One region of the Brevibacterium limosum genome, then DNA from elsewhere that is predicted to be linked to it. Evidence: predicted binding sites of a transcription regulator. Region 1 holds the regulator's gene; the other holds the start of a gene.
The links. Region 1 encodes HrcA, which represses chaperone genes, less so after heat shock. Its sites were predicted from a motif close to TTNGCACTCGNNNNNNNCGAGTGCNAA; they were not measured.
Positions count from the first base shown of each region.

Region 2: a site for HrcA is predicted at 3,077-3,103, ahead of groL (chaperonin GroEL). Genes of this name have one in related genera too.

Region 1 is NZ_CP050154.1:1,860,879-1,870,793, reverse strand. It holds gene GUY37_RS08285 (16S rRNA (uracil(1498)-N(3))-methyltransferase) at 57-827, opposite strand; gene dnaJ (molecular chaperone DnaJ) at 824-1,939, opposite strand; gene hrcA (heat-inducible transcriptional repressor HrcA) at 2,068-3,108, opposite strand; gene GUY37_RS08270 (DUF3097 family protein) at 3,270-4,133, shown strand; gene GUY37_RS19175 (DUF4870 domain-containing protein) at 4,555-4,914, shown strand; gene GUY37_RS08260 (DUF4870 domain-containing protein) at 4,981-5,724, shown strand; gene hemW (radical SAM family heme chaperone HemW) at 5,811-7,040, opposite strand; gene lepA (translation elongation factor 4) at 7,041-8,909, opposite strand; gene GUY37_RS08245 (endonuclease/exonuclease/phosphatase family protein) at 9,073-9,837, shown strand.
Region 2 is NZ_CP050154.1:695,849-706,270, reverse strand. It holds gene GUY37_RS03070 (DUF1707 SHOCT-like domain-containing protein) at 1-652, shown strand, start outside; gene GUY37_RS03065 (nuclear transport factor 2-like protein) at 662-1,045, opposite strand; gene groL (chaperonin GroEL) at 1,277-2,920, opposite strand; gene GUY37_RS03055 (cold-shock protein) at 3,619-3,822, opposite strand; gene GUY37_RS03050 (LytR C-terminal domain-containing protein) at 4,287-4,850, opposite strand; gene GUY37_RS03045 (DUF3263 domain-containing protein) at 4,853-5,119, opposite strand; gene GUY37_RS03040 (aldehyde dehydrogenase family protein) at 5,307-6,773, opposite strand; gene GUY37_RS03035 (uracil-DNA glycosylase) at 7,217-7,918, shown strand; gene GUY37_RS03030 (threonine/serine exporter family protein) at 7,909-9,894, opposite strand; gene GUY37_RS03025 (amidohydrolase) at 9,891-10,422, opposite strand, start outside.

The sequences.
Region 1 (9,915 bases):
AGTGAGCGCACCGTCACCGGCGGCGCCTGAATGTGCTTCCATCCTAGTCCGACGCCTCACCAACGGCCCAATGAATTCTGGGCCAGGACCAGACCCGCCGATCCCGCCGATGATGAGCGCAGGATCGTCGGACCGAGGCACACCGGCAGCGCTCCGCGACCGGTCAGGGCGTCGAGTTCTCCGTCGCTGATGCCGCCTTCGGGTCCGACGACGAAGACGATGCGTGCCGGCAGCTGGGCGGGGTCACCTGCGGCCAGGTCGGCCAGGTCGGCCAGGGCGTCGGAGAGTCTGCGCTGCGCGGTCTCGTGGAGGACGAAGACGGCATCGGTGTCGCCGACGGTCTGGGCCAGGGAGGATCCGCGGACGAGATCGTGGAGGACCGGGAACCGTGAACGTCTGGCCTGGAGGGAGGCCGCAGCCAAGAGGTTCTCCCATTTTGCGGCCATCCTCTCCCGCTTCTTGGCCGGCCAGTCCGCGATCGAGCGTTCGGCGGCCCAGGGAATGACCTCGTCGACGCCGATCTCCGTGGCCGTCTCGATGGCCTGCAGGTCCCGGTCGCCCTTCGCCAGTGCCTGGACGAGGACGAGGCGCGGACCCGTGCTGTCCTCGTTCGTCACCGCGGTGACGTCGATCGTCACCTCATTCGGCGAGGCGGCCGTGACGGTTCCGCGGGCCCGTGTGCCTGCGCCGTCGACGATGTCGATCTCCTCGCCGGGACCGATCCGACGCACCCGCACCGCGTGCCCGGCCACGTCCTCACCGAGGGTGAGTGCGGAACCGACGGCAGCCTCGGCGGCCGTGGCGGAGCGGAAGACGGGACGACTCACCGACCGGCGAACCTCTCACGCATGCGGGAGAACATTCCCCGGTTCTCGGTCGATATCTGGGCGCGCGGTGTCTCCTCTCCGCGCAGCTGGGCGAGCTTCTCGAGCAGTTCCCGCTGGTCGTCGTCGAGTTTGTCCGGGGTGAGGACATCGATGGTGATGAGCAGGTCCCCGCGGGTCTCCGAACGCAGACGGGCGGCACCGAGTCCGGAGAGTTTGACGACGGTGCCGGACTGGGTGCCGGAGGCGATGTTGAGGTCCTGGGTGCCGTCGAAGGTCTCGAACGGGATGGTCGCGCCCAGAGTCGCGGCGGTCATCGGCACCGAGACGGCGGCGCGGAGGTTGTCGCCGTCGCGCTGGAAGACCTCGTGGCGGGTGACCATGACCTCGACGAAGAGGTCACCGGCGGGTCCGCCGCCGGGGCCGACCTCGCCCTGGCTGGACAGCTGGATGCGGGTGCCGTCGGAGACGCCGGCGGGGATGCGGATCTTCATGGTCCGCTGCTTGCGCACACGTCCGTCGCCCTGGCAGTTGAGGCAGGGGTTCGGGATGACGGTGCCGAAGCCGTGGCAGGAGTTGCAGGTCTGGTTCGTGACCATCTGTCCCAGCAGGGTCCGGGTCATGCGCTGGACGCTGCCGGCACCGTGGCACAGTGAGCAGGTCTCGATCTTGGTGCCCTCCTGAGTGCCGGCACCGGAACAGGTGTCGCAGACGACCGCGGTGGTCACATCGAGGTCGACGGTGCCGCCGAAGGCTGCGGTCTTCAGGTCGATGTTGACGCCGACGAGGGCGTCCTTGCCACGCTGTGTGCGCGGGATCGGGCCCCCGGCCTGGCCGCCGCCACCGCCGAAGAAGGTTTCGAAGATGTCGCCGAATCCGCCGAATCCGCCGCCGGCGGGGAAGCCCTGGCCGTTCTCGCCGCCGCCCATATCGTAGTTGCGGCGCTTGTCCGGATCGGAGAGCACATCGTAAGCCAGTGAGATGGCTTTGAATTCGTCTTCGTGACCTGGATTGACGTCCGGGTGGTACTTGCGTGCCAGCTTCCGGTACGACGCCTTGATCTCAGCCGCGGAAGCATCTTTGGACACTCCGAGTGTTTCATAGTGATCGGCCACAGAAACTTCTCTCTCCCTGACGTAGTGGTGTTCTCTGTTCGTGGTGGTGGCGGCTGCGCTGCTGCGCGGTCCTCACCGATGTTGTGCTGCCCGGCTCCGGGCGCCTCTGGTCGTCGTCACTTCGGGCCCTACCCTCGATCCAGGATCGAGGACACGTATTTCGCGACGGCACGGACTGCCGAGATCGTCGTCGGATAGTCCATTCGGGTCGGGCCGAGCACTGCCAGTCTGGCCGAGGAACCCGCGTCATGACCATATTCGGCGGCGACGACGGAAGTCGAGCTGAACGATTCGTGAGTATTCTCACGCCCGATGCGCACGCTGATCTCCTCGTGGTCTTCGGCCATCGAGGTGAGCAGCCTGAGCAGGACCACCTGCTCCTCGAAGGCTTCGAGGATCGGGGCCATCTTCTCTCCGAATTCGCTCCCGGAGCGGGCGAGATTCGCAGTGCCGGCCATGATGATGCGCTCTTCACGGGTCGCGGCCACGAGGTCGACGACGGCGGCGCGGACCTGCTTGAGTCCGGAGTCGTCACGAGCAGCCGCCTCACTCGGTTCGGGGGCGGCCGCCTCGGCGGCGGAGGTCGATCCGAAGATCTGGGCGAGTGTGCGCCCGGCGAACTCGGCGTTGATCTGATCGCGCAGCCCGCGCACGGCGTCTTCGTCGACCGGGGTCGGGGTGATCACGGTCTTCTGTTCGACCTGTCCGGCATCGGTGATGAGGACGACGAGGATCCGGCCGGGACCGAGACCGACGATCTCGATGTGTTTGATGCGGGCCCGTGACACCGTCGGGTACTGGATGAGGGCCACCTGGCGGGTGAGGCCGGAGAGGACGCGGACGGTGCGGTCGAGCATCTCGTCGAGTTCGACGTCACCGTCGATGAGCTGGAGGATCGCGCGGCGTTCTGCGGTGGTCAGCGGTTTGAACTCGTCGATGCGATCGACGAACATCCGGTACCCCAGGTCGGTCGGGATCCGGCCGGCCGAGGTGTGGGGCTGGGCGATATAGCCCTCCAGTTCGAGCTGGGCCATATCGTTGCGGATCGTGGCCGGAGAGACGCCGAGGGTGTGGCGCTGCACGATCGCCTTCGATCCCACGGGTTCGTTGGTGGCGACGAAGTCCTCGACGATGGCGCGCAGCACCTGTGCTCGTCTGCTGTCGTTCATCGCGGGTCTCCTCTCCGTCTCGCCGGGCCGATCGCGGTTCCGCGCCTGCGCTTGGCACTCCTTGGGCCTGAGTGCCAATTCTACGCCTCTCGTTCCAGGAATTCATTTCTGGGGTGGCCTGCGGGTCTGCGCCCATGCGGGACCGTCCTTGACTAGGGTGGTTGCCCGTGAATGCTTTTGATCGCTATGGCCCCGATGTGCTCTCCGGTTCCTCACCCTCGTCACACCGGCCGAAGAAGTCCCGCCAGGTCGAGCTCGGCCTGGGCATGGTCCTCGAGGATGCCGTGAGCGGCTATGTCGGCGCTGTCGTCGGTGCGGAGAAGACCACGGCCGGGGTCGTCGTCAAGCTTGAGGACCGCGTCGGAAAGGTGCGCGCCTTCCCGCTGGGGCCGGGGTTCCTCCTCGAAGGTCAGCCGGTCGATGTGCAGCTGCCGAAGAAGCGGGCGCGAGAGCCCGGACGGACCGCTTCGGGCTCTCGCGCCGTGGCCGGTGCCAAGGCACGGGTGGCACGCGGATCGCGGATCTGGGTCGAAGGCAAGCACGATGCCGAACTCGTCGAGAAGATCTGGGGCGATGATCTGCGCATCGAGGGCGTCGTCGTCGAACCTCTGGGCGGTCTCGACGATGTCGCCGACAAGCTGGAGGCCTTCGGTCCGGACCAGGACCACCGGGTGGGTGTCCTCGCCGACCACCTGGTGAGTGGGACGAAGGAATCGAAGATCGCCGAGGCGGTCCGCGCCGATCCGCGCTATCGCGACGTCGTCCACATCATCGGTCACCCCTACGTCGATATCTGGCAGGCGGTGAAGCCCCATGTCGTCGGAATCCGCGAATGGCCGGTCGTCCCCCGGGGCGAGGACTGGAAGACGGGAATCCTGCGTCGCATCGGGTGGCCGCATGCCGACCATCGGGATGTCGCTCGCGGGTGGGTGCGCATCCTCGGGAAGGTCAGCACCATCGCCGATGTCGAACCGACGCTGTCGGGGCGGGTCGAGGAGCTCATCGATTTCGTCACCGTCGGCTGAGCGTCTCCGGTGGCCCGACGCGGTCGCCGTGTGCCGAAACTGTCACAGGAGTGAGGCTTTCCCGACATCCTCGGTGTGAGTCGCTCCGCTAGGGTGAATGGCAAGCGTCCGTCGAAAGGATCCCCATGTCGTTCACCCCCGAACAGCCCGGCAGCCGTCCGATGCCCCCGAACTACTCTCAGGCCTCCGGACCACAACAGCCCTACGCTCCGCAGAACCAGCAGTACTCTCAGCCGCAGAGCTACGGCGGCCAGTCCGGCTACGGCTCGCAACCCGGCTACGGCGCTCAACCGGGTTACGGCGGTCAGCCGGGTTACGGCGCTCAGCCCGGGTACGGAATGCCGCAGATGCACAATCCGGCGATGTTCGACTCCGCTCTCTGCCCGAGCAGGCCTACGGCCCTGGTTCCGAACAGTTCTGGATGGCTCACGAACCCGACCGGACCACGGCACTGTGGACCCACCTCGGCGCGATCATCTTCGGCTTCATGCCGCTCATCATGTTCCTCGTGAAGAAGGACGAATCGCCCTTCGTCCGGGAGCACTCCCGTCAGGGCCTCAACGCGCTGATCACGAACACGATCGTCACTTTCGGGGCCCTCTTCGTCTTCGGCATCCTCGGTTTCATGCTGGCACTTGTGACATTCGGTATCGGCATCCTCCTCGTGTATGCAGCGCTCATCGTCCCGCTCTTCTACGTCGTCCTCTACATCATCGCGGCCGTCGCAGCGAACAAGGGCGAGGGTTACAAGTTCCCGCTCACCATCAACTTCGTGAAGTGACCATTCCCCGTCACCCCGCACTCTCTGGACTAGTGTGGGGTGATCGCAAACTCTGAAGGGACTCTCATGTCGGACAACCCGCAGCAGCCGAACAACGGACAGTCGCAGCCGATGCCGCCGAACTATTCGCCGCAGTCGGGCCCGCAGCAGCCGCACACTCAGCAGCCTCAACAGGGAAGCCGACCTCAGTACGGCTCCCAGCCGCCGAACCCGGCGTACGGTTCTCAGCCGCAGAACCCTCAGCAGGGCCATCCGGGGTACGGCTCGCAGCAGGCTTATGGCAGTCAGCCCGGTTACGGGCCTCAGCAGCCCTACGACGCTCCGCAGGGTCAGCCTCAGGCCGGGTACGGATTCCAGGGAGCGTCCTCCGCGCACTCACCTGCGGCCGGTGTGCCCATGGGCTCCGAACTGCCTGATGCGGCCTATGGTCCGAGCTCTGTCGGGTTCTGGAAAGCCGACCAGACCGAACGGACGACGGCCCTGTGGTCGCACCTCGCCCACGCGGCCACCTACGTCATCGGACTCGGCTGGATCGTCACTCTCATCCTCTTCATCATCAACAAGGACAAGTCGCCGTTCCTCCGCCATCATGGTGCGCAGTCACTCAACCTGCTGATCATCGGTGTCATCGCCGGGTTCGGCATCGGGCTGATCGGAGGGGTTCTCTCCATCGTCGGCATCGGACTGCTTATCCTGCTGCTCCTGCCGGTGCTCTCGATCTACATGATCGTCATCGAGATCATCGCCGGACTGGCAGCCAACCGAGGTGAGGGCTACCGGATCCCGATGACTCCGAACTGGATCAAGTGATCTGTCGCTCCGCGAGGGTCTCACCCCAGCAGAGTCGCTGAGCAGTTCGCCCCACCGCCCGGTCCGGGTGGCGGGGCGAAACTCATTCACACGTATTCGGTGAGGACGCGGACCATGTGGTCGGCCAGCAGACGTCCCTGCAGAGTCGGCTGGAACCAGCCGGCCTCCACGCCATCGGCGTCGAGCAGTCCCTGTCTGACGAATGTTCTGATCGCCTGCTCGCTGCCTGGTGCCAGGGAATCCAGACGCAGCTCCCGGTCGATTCGGGCGGCGAGCATGATCCGTTCGATCTCCCGGGTCTGGTCGTCGAGGACCTCACGGCCGATCGACGGGGACTCCCCCGCTAACAGCCGGTCGGCCCAGGCACGTGGGTGTTTGGCATTCCAGAACCGGACTCCCCCGACGTGTGAGTGAGCGCCGGGGCCGAAGCCCCACCAGTCGGCATTGCGCCAATAGGCCAGATTGTGCTCACAGCGCGTATCGGAACCGGTCGACCAGTTGCTCACTTCGTACCAGTGCAGACCGGCAGCGGAGATCGCGGCGTCGGCGATCTCGTATTTGTCGGCCAGATCGTCCTCATCGGGCATGGGCAGCTGCCCGCGGCGCACCAGCGAGCCCATCTTCGTGCCCGGTTCGACGATGAGGGAATAGGCCGAAATGTGGTCGACGTCGTTTCCCAGCGCGACGTCGAGGGATCTGCGCCAATCGTCGATCGACTCCCCCGGGGTGCCGAAGATGAGGTCCAGGCTGAGTTCGAGGCCGGCTTCCTTGACCCAGCGAGCCACCTCGGGGATCTTCTTCGGATCGTGCGTGCGATCCAAAGTCGCGAGCACATGCGGCACAGCCGACTGCATGCCCATGGAGACGCGGTTGAAACCGGCTCCGGCCAGCGTCGCGATGTACGCGGGATCCAAGGTGTCGGGGTTGGCTTCGGTGGTGACTTCGACGTTCTCCGCCAGGCGGAAGCGAGAACGGATATCGTCCATCACCCCGGCGAGCACGTCGGCTGCGAGCAGCGTCGGGGTGCCTCCGCCGAAGAAGATCGTCGAAACCTCACGATCGCCTGCCCCCACCTCGGCGAGGGTGGACACGGACAGGTCGAGCTCACGGGCGAGATTGCTGCGGTAGTCCTCCCGGGAGGCGCCCGGTCCGAGGTCCTCGGCGGTATAGGTGTTGAAGTCGCAGTAGCCGCAGCGGACCCGGCAGTACGGGACGTGGACGTAGAGGCTCAGTCCCCGCTCGGCGGCGCCGATTCCTGCCGATGGCGGCAGGGAACCGTCGCGCGGAGGGACCTCGCCGGTCGGTTGTGCGGGCACTTACTTCTTGCTGTCCTTCGTCTCCGGCTCGTCCGAGGACAGGGCCGCGATGAATGCCTCCTGCGGCACTTCGACCGTGCCGACCATCTTCATCCGCTTCTTGCCTTCCTTCTGCTTCTCGAGCAGCTTGCGCTTACGGCTGATGTCGCCGCCGTAGCACTTCGACAGCACGTCCTTGCGGATGGCGCGGATGGTCTCACGGGCGATGATCCGGGATCCGATGGCCGCCTGGATGGGCACCTCGAACTGCTGGCGCGGGATGAGCTTGCGCAGCTTCCCGGCCATCGCCACCCCGTAGGAGTACGCCTTGTCACGGTGGACGATCGCGGAGAACGCGTCGACCTGGTCGCCGTGCAGCAGGATGTCGACCTTGACGAGGTCGGAGGCATCCTGACCGTCGTCGGAGTAGTCGAGAGAGGCGTAGCCCTTGGTCCGGGACTTCAGCTGGTCGAAGAAGTCGAAGACGATCTCTGCCAAAGGCAGCCGGTAGCGGATCTCCACCCGGTCCGAGGACAGGTAGTCCATGCCCTGAAGTTTGCCGCGGCGGTCCTGGCACAGTTCCATCACCGCACCGATGTAATCGCTGGGGGTGAGGATGGTGGCCTGAACCATCGGTTCGCGGACTTCCCTGATCTTGCCGGTGGGGTATTCGCTCGGGTTCGTCACCACGGCCTCCGAGCCGTCTTCCATGGTCACGTCGTAGATCACCGACGGTGCGGTGGAGATGAGATCGAGGTCGAACTCGCGTTCCAGGCGGTCACGCAGCACTTCGAGGTGGAGCAGACCGAGGAATCCGCAGCGGAATCCGAAGCCCAGAGCCGTCGAGGTCTCGGGTTCGTAGGCCAGGGAGGCATCATTGAGTTTGAGTTTGTCGAGGGCGTCTCGCAGCACTGGATAGTCGGAGCCGTCGATCGGGAAGAGTCCGGAGAACACCATCGGCTTGGGTTCGCGATAGCCGTCGAGAGGCTGATCGGCCGGGGTGGCCGCGGCGGTGACGGTGTCACCGACCTTCGACAGTCGCACGTCTTTGACCCCTGTGATGAGGTAGCCGACCTCGCCGACGCCCAGGCCCTTCGTCGCCTTGGGCTCGGGCATGGAGGCACCGATCTCCTGCAGCTCATGGGTGGTGCCGGTCGACATCATCTCGATCTTCTCGCGCGGGGCCAGCGAACCGTCGATGACGCGGACATAGGTGACCACACCGCGGTAGGTGTCGTAGACGGAGTCGAAGATCATCGCGCGTGCCGGTGCGTCGGCGTCGCCGACGGGGGCGGGGATATCGGTGATGATGCGGTCGAGGACCTCTTCGACGCCTTCGCCGGTCTTGCCCGACACGAGCAGGCAGTCCTCGGGTTCGCAGCCGATGAGGTTGGCGAGTTCTTCCGCGTACTTCTCCGGCTGTGCGGCGGGCAGGTCGATCTTGTTGAGCACGGGGATGATCGTCAGATCGTTCTCCATGGCCAGGTACAGGTTCGCCAGCGTCTGGGCCTCGATGCCCTGAGCCGAATCGACGAGCAGCAGCGCACCTTCACAGGCGGCCAGGGAACGCGAGACCTCGTAGCTGAAGTCGACGTGGCCGGGAGTGTCGATCATGTTGAGCGCGTACGGGGTGTCCTCGTGTTCCCACGGCATGCGCACGGCCTGTGATTTGATGGTGATTCCGCGTTCGCGTTCGATGTCCATCCGGTCGAGGTACTGGGCACGCATATCGCGGTTCTCGACGACACCGGTCATCTGGAGCATGCGGTCGGCCAGGGTCGACTTGCCGTGGTCGATATGAGCGATGATGCAGAAATTGCGAATCAGCTCGGGTGAGGTGGCAGACGGTGAGATCCGCTGTGCAGCTTCCTTATTCACCTGAGGTGACATGAACGCCCTTCCTTTGACAGACCAGGTCCCCAGACAGACCCGATCTCCCATTCTTTCATGACTTGCGCACGGACTTGGAATCCGCGGCGTGCGCATCATGATCATCCCTGACTTTCTCCGTTCGGACCTCTGCCGGTCGGCACAGATCGGGGAAGATGGTGTCATGAGCGATTTCCGGGTCATGAGCTTCAACCTCCGCTATCCCGCCATGGACGGTCATCCGGTGGCCGAGCGGCTGCCGATCGCCGCCGAGCTCATCCGGCGCGCCCACCCCCACATCATCGGCACCCAGGAGGGCGAACTCGACCAGCTCGAGACGCTCATCAGCCTCCTGCCCGAGGAGTACATCTGGCTCGGAGAGGGGCATTCCGGCGGCAATTCCGGTGAGTTCACCGCCGTGATCCTCGATTCGAAGCGCTTCGACGTCGAAGCCGTGGACATCAGCTGGCTCTCGGAACAGCCCGACACCGTGGCTTCGGAATCGTGGGGAGTCTCCCATGCGCGCACCCTGACGACGGTCGACGTCCGCGATATCGGCTCCGACCGGCGGCTGCGGGTGCTCAACACCCACCTCGATCACAAGTCCGAGCGCGCCCGACTCGAATCCGGTCGGCTCATGGCCGACACCATCGCCGAGGCGGCCCACCCCTGCGTGGTCACCGGTGACTTCAACGTCGCCACCGGCTCCCCGGTCTACGACTTCTTCTGCACCGAGCTCGGGCTCACCGACACCGCCGCCGAGATGCCCGGTGAGGACATCGGCACCTTCCACCGCTACAAGGGTCCGAAAGTCGGTGAACCGCGCATCGACTGGATCCTCACCACCCCGGGCCTGCGGACGGTGTCCACTCGCATCGACACGTTCGACGACGACGGGAAGTATCCCTCCGACCACTTCCCCGTCGAGGCGGTTCTCGACTTCACATGACCGTGTCGGCGCGCTGCATCCCCCTGCCCGACCGGTTCGCTGTTCTTCGGGTTCGCTGTTCTTCAGGTCCGTGGCAGG
Region 2 (10,422 bases), 1.2 Mb from region 1:
CCTCGGGCAGCTCGATGTGGAGGAGTTCGATGAGCGCACCGAGGCGGCCGCGAAGATCAAGACGCTCGGTGAAGTCCCAGCGCTGATCGAGGATCTCGTCCTCACCGATCCCACCGATGTCGAACCGGGCAGGCTCGACGAGGCGGGGCGCGCGCAGGCTCTGGCACGTCTCGAGGACGACCGGGTGCCGATCACTCCCGAGCAGATCGATGCTGCGGCGCAGAGGTACTACCGGGATCGGGTGCGCAGGTCGTTGCTCGGCGCCGTCGCAGGTCCTGTCGGGATCACGCTCGCGATCTGGGCGGTCATGTCGATCGCGCGCGGTGAGTTCATCTTCTTCTGGCCGATCTTCGTCATCGTCCCCATGCTCTTAGGCGGATTGGGGCGCATCGCGCACAAGGACGAGATCATCCGCAACCGGAAGAAGGAGCTGACTCGCCGGGCTCGGGCCCACCTCGGCGATGCTGAAGCCAAACGACAGCTCGAGCAGGGCGAACCGCAAGAACGCGATTTCGAATCCGATTTCGGTACGGGGCTGCAGCCGCCGCACCCGCCCCACCCGCCGTTCTCCCCCGGGCAGATCTCACGCCGGGATGATCGGAACCGGCGCAGGGCGCAGCGCCGTCATCACCGTGACAACCCGTGGGACTGAGGGTTCGGCTCAGACCTGGAAGATCCGGATCTGTCCGAAGTCCTGCGCTCTGTGCGTGGTGAACCACATCGTGTGCGAGAAGTGCCGCAGATCGTCGCCGTCCGCCTCGGCCTGCCAGTACCCCCACGCGGCCGCAGCCTTGCCGTGGGTGATCGCTGCTTCGAGGTGTCCGACCTCGGGCGAATGAGCGGACAGCTTCAGCAGCGCCTCGAGGACGCCTTCGCGACCCGTGTGGGTTTCGACGTCGGTCGGGTGAACGATCTGGAGGACGCAGTCGTCAGCGACCGCCTCGGCGAGGGCATCTCCGTCCCCGTTGAAGAGATTCTCTTCGAACGTTGCGACGAAGACGTTCTTCGGACTGTTTCCGCAGGCATCGGTGCCGGTGAAGGTCATAGACCCAGCCTATGCGGAGCGCAGGCGGCTGAACAACGGTTCGGTGAGCAGCCTCGGCGAGAGAATTCGAGAATGCCGGGCGCTCGGCCCGGGAATGCGGGACCCTCTGCCCGGGAATGCGAGACGCTCTGCCCGGGAACGACGGAAACACGACCGGGAAAGCGAGCATGAGAAAAGCCGTGCCGGCGCCCTTGCGGGCACCGGCACGGCCGATCGAACGAGCGGGGACTATCAGAAGCCCATGCCGCCCATTCCACCCATGCCGTCCATGCCGGCAGCTGCGTCTGCACCTGCGGCGGCCTTTTCGGGCTTGTCGGCGACGACCGACTCGGTGGTGAGGAACAGACCGGCGATCGAGGCGGCGTTCTGCAGAGCAGAGCGGGTCACCTTGACCGGGTCGTTGATGCCAGCGGCCAGCAGATCCTCGTACTCACCGGTTGCGGCGTTGAGACCGAATCCGGCTTCGAGGTTGGCGACCTTGTCGGCAACCACACCGGCTTCGAGGCCGGCGTTCGTGGCGATCTGCTTCAGCGGGGCTTCGATGGCAACCTTGACGATGTTGGCACCGGTGGCCTCGTCTCCCTCGAGTGCGAGGTCGGCGAATGCGGCCTTGCCGGCCTGGATGAGCGAGACGCCGCCGCCGGCGACGATTCCCTCTTCCACAGCAGCCTTGGCGTTGCGCACTGCATCTTCGATGCGGTGCTTGGTTTCCTTGAGCTCGACCTCGGTGGCGGCTCCGGCCTTGATGACTGCAACTCCGCCGGCCAGCTTGGCCAGACGTTCCTGCAGCTTCTCACGGTCGTAGTCGGAGTCCGAGTTCTCGATCTCGGCGCGGATCTGAGCGACCCGTCCGGCGATCTCCTCGGCGTCTCCTGCGCCCTCGACGATGGTGGTCTCGTCCTTGGTGATGACGACCTTGCGGGCGGTGCCCAGCAGATCGGTGGTCACGCTGTCGAGCTTGAGCCCGACCTCCTCGGACACGACCTGGCCACCGGTGAGGATGGCGATGTCGGCGAGCTGAGCCTTGCGACGGTCACCGAAGCCCGGAGCCTTGACAGCCACGGACTTGAAGGTGCCCTTGAGCTTATTCAGCACCAGGACGGCCAGGGCTTCGCCCTCGACGTCTTCGGCGATGATGAACAGCGGCTTGTTGGACTGCTGCACCTTCTCGAGGACGGGCAGCAGGTCCTTCACGTTCGAGATCTTGGAGTTGACGATGAGGATGTAGGGATCCTCAAGGACAGCTTCCTGGCGATCGGTGTCGGTGACGAAGTAACCGGAGATGTAGCCCTTGTCGAAGCGCATACCCTCGGTCAGTTCGAGTTCGAGTCCGAAGGTGTTGGACTCCTCGACGGTGACGACGCCTTCCTTGCCGACCTTGTCGATGGCCTCGGCGATCAGTTCGCCGATGGCGGGATCTCCAGCGGAGATGCCTGCGGTGGCGGCGATCTGTTCCTTGGTCTCGATGTCGATGGCGTTGTTCAGCAGAACCTGCGTCACAGCCTCGACGGCCTTCTCGATGCCGCGCTTGAGGCTGAGCGGATCAGCACCGGCTGCCACGTTGCGCAGGCCTTCGCGGACGAGGGCCTGAGCGAGCACGGTAGCGGTGGTGGTTCCGTCGCCTGCGACGTCGTCAGTCTTCTTAGCGACTTCCTTGACGAGCTCGGCGCCGATCTTCTCGTAGGGGTCCTCGAGTTCGATCTCCTTGGCAATGGAGACACCATCGTTGGTGATGGTCGGTGCGCCCCACTGCTTTTCGAGCACGACATTGCGACCGCGGGGTCCAAGGGTCACCTTGACCGCGTCCGCAAGCTGGTTGAGGCCAGCTTCGAGTCCTCGACGAGCTTCTTCGTCGAATGCAATCATCTTTGCCATAGCGGCTTAGATCCTCCCTGATGGAGTGGAGTGGGAATCCAGAGCAGTCGTCAACGCCCGCGACGGCAGAGAGTGTGTCCGCATGTTCCATTCCACATATGGACCACGCTCTCGAGACGACTGGTGGGAACCCGTCGGTTTTCACCAGTACTAGATTTAGCACTCTACCCATGCGAGTGCAAATATTCGTCGCCCGCCATGACGGGCGTGGACCGCTGCGATCCGCGAGTTCTCGGCGCACGGTGACGGCGCACAGGACAGTTCGGCCCAGGGCGAAACGACTGGCGCAGGCGGCGCGCCCGGGATGGTGCGGGCCTCAGATCCTGCCCTCGGCTCGCGCCCCAAGCCTGCGAACAGACTCCGACCGCGACCCGCAGGTCGACTCCAGAGGCCTCCCCGTCCGCACTTTCGGCATTCGGTACTGTCTTCTCTGAAAAACACACCGAGGAAAGTGAGCATTACGAAACAAGGTGGTCAATTACGTCGGTTGATCCATGACCAGCAAGTCGCAGGCGTCAAATGGGCCACGATCCCGTGGCTTACCGCCCGTGGGCAGCCTACCCCGCCCGAGGGCACTGAAAAGCGCCGAGCAGTTGCCTGCTCGGCGCTTTCCCCGTGCGGTTGACGCCGGTCGACCCGCAGGACATTCCGACAACCCACCGCAGCGGATCAGAAAACTGTGCTGATAGCAGCCAGTCTCAGAGGAGGGTGACGGACTCCGCCTGAGGACCCTTTTGTCCTTCTCCAACTTCGAACTGAACCTGCTGGCCCTCTTCGAGAGAGCGGTAGCCATCCATCTGGATTGCGCTCCAGTGAACGAACACGTCCTGGTTTTCGCCTTCGAGGGTGATGAATCCGTAGCCCTTTTCAGCGTTGAACCACTTGACGGTACCTTGTGCCATTACTTCTCCATACAGTGCAGTGCCATTGAAATCCCGCATCACAGCCGCGATCAGATGACCCCGTCTGGGATGCGGAAGCTAGTAAAACTCAACTGACCCCGCGACTTCTCTCATTGACCTCTAGAGAATAATCTCGGTGAAGCACGATTAGAACACAAGGTGCTGTGCTTGCCTAGCTGTTGCAACTCTACCGCAGGCACGCATCCCGCCTAGAGCGGTTCAATACTGTTATAGATTCGTTATCTGAGGGTTTCTTCCCTGTTCACAGCGGGGATTGTCGCGAGCGAAATCAGACCGTTCGGTCAGAAATTCGCCGAGGCGGCCCGCCGAGTCATGACCCCACCGCAATGGCGGCGACCGAACCCGGGCCGGGCCGCCGATCCATGAGCTCCCGGCAACCGCGGCGGCCGAGGCCGAGCCGCTGCCGCCGACTCAGTCGCGCTGCCGCACAACCGCGGCTCGAATCACTCCGAGTCCCCGCCTTCGCTGGGTTCGGGTCCGCGATCGGCGATGTCCGAGCAGATGACGACGGTGATGTCGGCTTCGAAGTCCGTGGAGGCCTCCGTGGCCGAGACGCCCAGCGATTCGGCCACGAGCTTCGCCTGCGAGGCGTTCTCCTCGCCGTTGTAGTACACGGTCGAATCCGTGAGGTTCGTCGAGTAGTTGCCGACCTGGCCGAGCTTCCACCCCTTCTCCTCGACCGCTTCGGAGAACTTCTTCGCAGCACCGGAGACGCCGGATCCGTTGAGGACATCGACGGTGATCGAGTCGTCTGCGACGCTGACTTCGCTCTCGCTCGGTGAGGGTTCAGCCGATGCCGACTCGGAGGCCGGTGGGTCGGCGATCTTCGACTCAGGGTTGCCCATCGAGGAGAAGATGATGTTGATGGCGGCCACGACGAGCAGGACCGCGACCAGCGCGAGCACGATGACCAGCGAGATGGCACCGATATTCGACGACGCTGCGGACTCCTGTCGATGGGCACCGCTGCGCCGGCCGGGCTCGATCTCGTCGAATTCGTCGGTCATGTCTACCTCGAGACGCGGGCTTGGGCGCGTTCGCTCTGCCGCGTGCTGCGGATCCGGCGAAGGCGCTTGACCAGCATGGGGTCGCTGGCCAGAGCTGCAGGGTTGTCGAGAAGCGAGTTCAGAATCTGGAAGTAGCTGGTGGCCGACATGTCGAAGCGCTCACGGATCGCGTGGTCCTTGGCGCCTCCGTATTTCCACCACCGCCGCTCGAACTCCAAAACGGCCACCTCAAGCTCGCTCAGTTCTGAGGTGTCGTCATTCGGCGGCATAGAGGTTGTGCTCCTTCGAGAGGTGTCTGTGCATCTATATTATCGCCCGATCGGCGGGACCGAAATTTCCGGCGCGCCGCTGCGACTGTGAGGTCGGTCCCTGAACCGCCGCAGCCAACCGCATCACCCCGCCGCGCGGCACCGAATCGGTGACCGTGACGACGGGGTGAGTGGGAGGGAATCCGGATCAGCGGATGCGGATGTTGACCTGCTTGATCTGAGTGAAGCCCTCGAGCATGCCCTCGAGCGAGGCTTCGCGGCCGAAGCCGGAGGTCTTCATGCCGCCGTAGGACTGGCCGGCCAGCTGGCCGCCGCCCTGGTTGACCTGCACCCAGCCGGATTCGATGCGGTTGGCCATGGTCAGGGCCGCGTCGACGTCCTTGGTGAAGACGAAGGCCGCGAGGCCGAAGTCGGAATCGTTGGCCAAGTCGATGACCTCGTCGATGTCCTTCCACGGGATGACCGAGAGGACGGGGCCGAAGATCTCCTCGCGGCTGGTCTGCCAGTCGTTCTTCGCCTTCGAGAAGATCACGGGTGCGTGGTAGAAGCCGGGTTCGCCGACCGTCAGCGAATCGGAGCCGTCGTAGGCGATCTCGACGCCGTCCATCGACTTGCCCATCTCGATGTAGCTGGCGACCTGGTCGTACTGCTTCTGGTTGATGATGCAGCCGATGTCGGTGGACTCGTCTCGGGGGTCGCCGACCTTCATCTTCGAGACCGCGTCGACGAGCTTGGACAGGAAGTCGTCGTAGATGTCCTCGTGGAGGAACAGCCGCGAACCCATGGTGCAGGACTGTCCCTGGCGGGCGAAGCGGGTCGACAGAAGCACCTGCTCGAGAGTGTCGTCGTCGTTCGAGTCCGGGAAGATGATGTTCGGGCTCTTGCCGCCGAGCTCCATCGACGAATGCGCGAGACGACCGCCGGCCACCTCGGCGACGTGACGGCCGACGCTGGTCGAACCGGTGAACGAGACCTTGTCGACGTCCGCGTGGACGTTGAGGGCCTCACCGATGACCGAGCCCTTGCCGGTGACGACGTTGAGCACGCCGGCGGGCAGGATGTCGGCGATGATCTCGGCCATCTTCAGGATCGTCAGCGGCGCATCCTCAGCGCACTTGAGGACGATCGTGTTGCCGGCGGCGATCGCCGCAGGGGTCTTGAAGGCGGCGATCATCAGCGGCGAGTTCCACGGCAGGATGCCGGCGACGACGCCGAGCGGCACGCGCTTGGTGTATTGGAGCTGCTTGTCTCCGGCGGGCAGGGTGTTGCCCTTGACCTCACCGGCGACCCCGCCCATGTAGCGGAACAGGTCGGCCAGTGTGATCGTCTCCGGGCGTGCCTGGGTGCGGATCGCGTTTCCGGTGTCGAGCGCGGTCAGCTGGGCGAGCTCTTCCGACGCGGCTTCGAGCGCATCGGCGCAGGCCAGAAGCTTCTTCTGGCGTTCCTTGAACGGCAGGGCGGCCCACTCCGGGAAAGCCTTCCGTGCGGCCTTGACGGCGCGGTCGGCGTCGGCCTCCTTGCCGTTGGGCACCGTGGCGATGACGACATTGCGGTCGATCGGGGTGATGACATCGGTGGTGTCGCCGTCAGCGGCGTCGACCCATTCTCCGCCGATGAGCATCTTCCAATTCTTGGCCTCTGGGAATTCCGACATTTCGGTCCTTTCGTTCAACGATGAACTCCTTAGGCCGAGCATAACGCGTGGCGCTGAACGGCAATACACCCGTTCGATAGGCGATCGCGCACACCCGATCTGCACTTCGTGCACATCCGCGCAGGGCCCCTTGCCGAGGCGGGGCGGTGCCGACGTTATCGACCTCTTCCCCCGAGGTGGTGCCGAGGTTCTCGTGTGCCCTCGCCGAGGCGGTGCAGGGGTTCGCAACGCTCGCCCCTCCCTCCTCTGCGCGGCGGATGGAGGATTGTCGGGTCGATCCACGGTGATATCAGTGACGAAACCACCGTGGATCGACCCAACAATCCCGTCCGTGGCGGCTTCCCGCCCCCGTTACCCTCAGCTGGCGACAGCACCGCCGTTCCTGCTCCGTCCATTCCCGGGCAGGTGACCCAACTGTCCTCGTCCTCGCTACACTCGTGCCCATGACGTCGACGCCTCCGCTGACCGAGATCATGTCCCCCGACTGGGCGAACGCCCTGACCGGAGTGGAGGAGCGCATCCACTCGATGGGCGACTTCCTCCGCGATGAGATCGCCGCCGGTCGCCGATACCTGCCCACCGGGGACTTCGTGTTCCGGGCCTTCGCCGAACCGCTCGAACAGGTGAAGGTCCTCATCGTCGGCCAGGATCCCTATCCGACGCCCGGCCACGCCATCGGCCTGTCGTTCGCCGTCGACCCCGATGTCCGCCCCCTGCCGAGGTCACTGGGCAATATCTTTAAGGAACTCGAATCCGACCTCGGCATCCCGCCTGCCCAGCACGGGGACCTGCGCGCCTGGTCACGTCAGGGAGTCATGCTGCTCAACCGTGCCCTCACAGTCGCCCCCGGTGAGCCCGCGTCCCACCGCGGCAAGGGCTGGGAGGAGATCACGGAACGGGCGATCACCGCGCTGATCGAACGCGATCAGCCGCTCGTCGCCATCCTCTGGGGCCGCGATGCCCGCAATCTCGCTCCCCTGCTGACTTCGGGAACCGCCGAGGTGGCCCTCATCGAATCCGCGCATCCGTCTCCGTTGTCGGCCCGACGGGGCTTCTTCGGCTCCCGCCCGTTCTCACGCACGAATGAATTGCTCGCTCAGAAGGGCATCGAACCGATCGATTGGGCCCTGCCGGATCAGGACTGAATCGGGCCGGTATCCGTCGACAGCTTCCCCATCTCTGCCGAGCCCGATGCGCCAGACGAGGCCGACACACCCGAGGCACCGGTCGAGGTCGAGGTACCGATCGCACCCGAGGCACCGGTCGAGGTCGAGGTGCCGATCGCCCCCGAGGCCCCGGTCGCGCTCGAGGCTCCAGATCCTCCGGGCCCGCTCGACTGGGTCTTCGCGCCTCCCGGCTGCACCGAGTCGATGACGGCGGTCGAGGTCTCGCCGCTGCGCACCGACTCGACCTTCTCCTCGGCCGAACTCTGGCTCTTGAGGTTCTTCAACGGCAGCGCCAGATAGCTGCCGAGCACAGCGCCGACGGCCAGGGCCGCATTCGCCAGGATCGCAGTGAACAGTGAGGACAGGCCCACGGCGAACGTGACATTCTCCGAATCCGAAGCGATCTGATAGACGGCGGTGAAGATCGACAGCCCCTGCAGCAGGGTGTAGATGCCGGGAATCATGAGCACGATCGCCGGTGCGCCCAGCCGCAGCGCCAGAGGCCGCGACAGGAAACCGGTGACGGTGGCCGCCAGCAGGCTGGCGAGCACATTGTCGATCTCCAGCAGCGTCAGCGACATCATCGTGATGTGCGAGGCGAGGCCGACGAGCGCCGCCGGCAGGATGAACCGGCGCCTGGCCGACATCGCCACAGCGCCGGCCATCGACACCACGGCCGCCGCGACCATCGACAGGATCGCCGTGACCACATGCGGACTCGTCTTCGGCACGAGCACTTCGATATGGCTGAGCCCGATGGCCTGACCGCACACGATGCCCAAGGCGATGCCGGAGACGATGCCGGCCAGAGTCATGAACACTCCGACCACCCGTCCGGCCGCGGTCAGCGGGAAGTTCGTCAGCGCGTCCTGAACCGCCGAATACAGCGACTGCGTCGGCAGCAGCAGCACGATTCCGGCAGCCACGAGGTACTGCGGAGAGCTGATGATGCCGACGTCGCCGGCGATGGTGGCGATGAGCGTCGCCGAGGCGGCCTGCAGCGCCGTGATGAAGAACGACGGCAGGTGGGTCCGCCCGAGCAGCTTGCCGAACTGGAACACGACGATGGCCATCGTGATGCCCAGGGGAATCGCGATCGGGCCTCCCCCGAGCAGCAGGACGAGGGCACCGACCATGAAACCCCAGGCTCCGGTGGTGAACCATTCGGGAAACGGCCGTCGCTGCGTCCGAATCGCGTCGAGACGGCTGCGTGCCTCGTGGAATTCCAGACGCCCGTCGACGAGGTCGGTGACGAGCTTGTGCACCGAGGCGAGCTTCGCGAAATGCGTGGACTCACCGCGGTTGACCCGCATCACCGTCAGCAGACGTCCGTCCGAGGTCGAATAGTGCACGACGAGAGTGTTCGAGGTCAGATCGACCTCGACGGTGGCCAGACCGCACGCGGTGCAGGCGGCGATGACGGAGACCTCGACATCGCTGGTGCCGGCACCGGCGCGCATCATCATCGCCGCGATATCGGCGGCGAGGTCGAGGATCATCCGGGCTTCGTCTTCGCTCGGCTCCGTCGCCTGCACGGGCGCCTGGTACGGAGTGCCCTTGAGCGCAGTGACGATCGGCACCGGCTGTGTGTTCGCCGTCGTGCCCGAGACGAGTTTGCCGACGGTGCGCCGGGCGACTCTCTGGGCAATGCGCTGAGACGCGCCGAGGTGGTCGGCGCGGGGCTTCGAGCGCCCGACGCTGCGTTCGGGCTTCGCCGCCTTCGCCGCCGCGGCCTTCGCGACGTCCTCCGGCCTGGGTTCCGGTGAGGATTCCCGCAGTTCGGCCAATCGCTGCAGGCGAGTGCGTTCGAGCAGCTCTCGCAGGGCCTGGGACCCGGCCTCCGGGTTGCCGCCCTCGACCGGGGCCGGGGACGAACCACGGACGGGACCCGGCTCGGTCGGATCCTCGACCCGAACCTCGGCTGTGGTGGCGTCTTCGAGTTCTCTGTCGCTCACGGCTCGCTGATGAGTGTCGGGCCGAGTGGGTCGGCGATGTTCGCGGTTCCTGCGGCGGCGTCATAGTCGAAGACGCGGCGGCCGGAGACGAAGACGGTCTCGGCGCGGGAGTCCAGTTCGAGCGGATCGTCCGACCAGATGACGATATCGGCGTCACGACCCACGGCCAGGGACCCGAGGCGGTCGTCGAGGCCGAAGATCGCGGCCGGGTTGATCGTCAGCGCTTCGATCGCGACGATCGGGTCGAGTCCCTCCTTCACGGCCAGCGAGGCTTCGTGGATGAGGAAGTTGATCGGGATGACCGGATGGTCGGTGGTCAGCGCGATCCGCACTCCCGCCTCGGCGAGGGAGGCCGCGGTGGCCAGGGTGCGGTCGCGCAGCTCGACCTTCGACCGTGAGGTCATCAGGGGGCCGAGGATGACGTCGATGCCCTTGGCGGCGATGAAGTCGGCGATCTTGTGGCCCTCGGTGCCGTGGTTGATGACCAGGCGGTACCCGAATTCCTCGGACAGGCGGATGGCGGTGGCG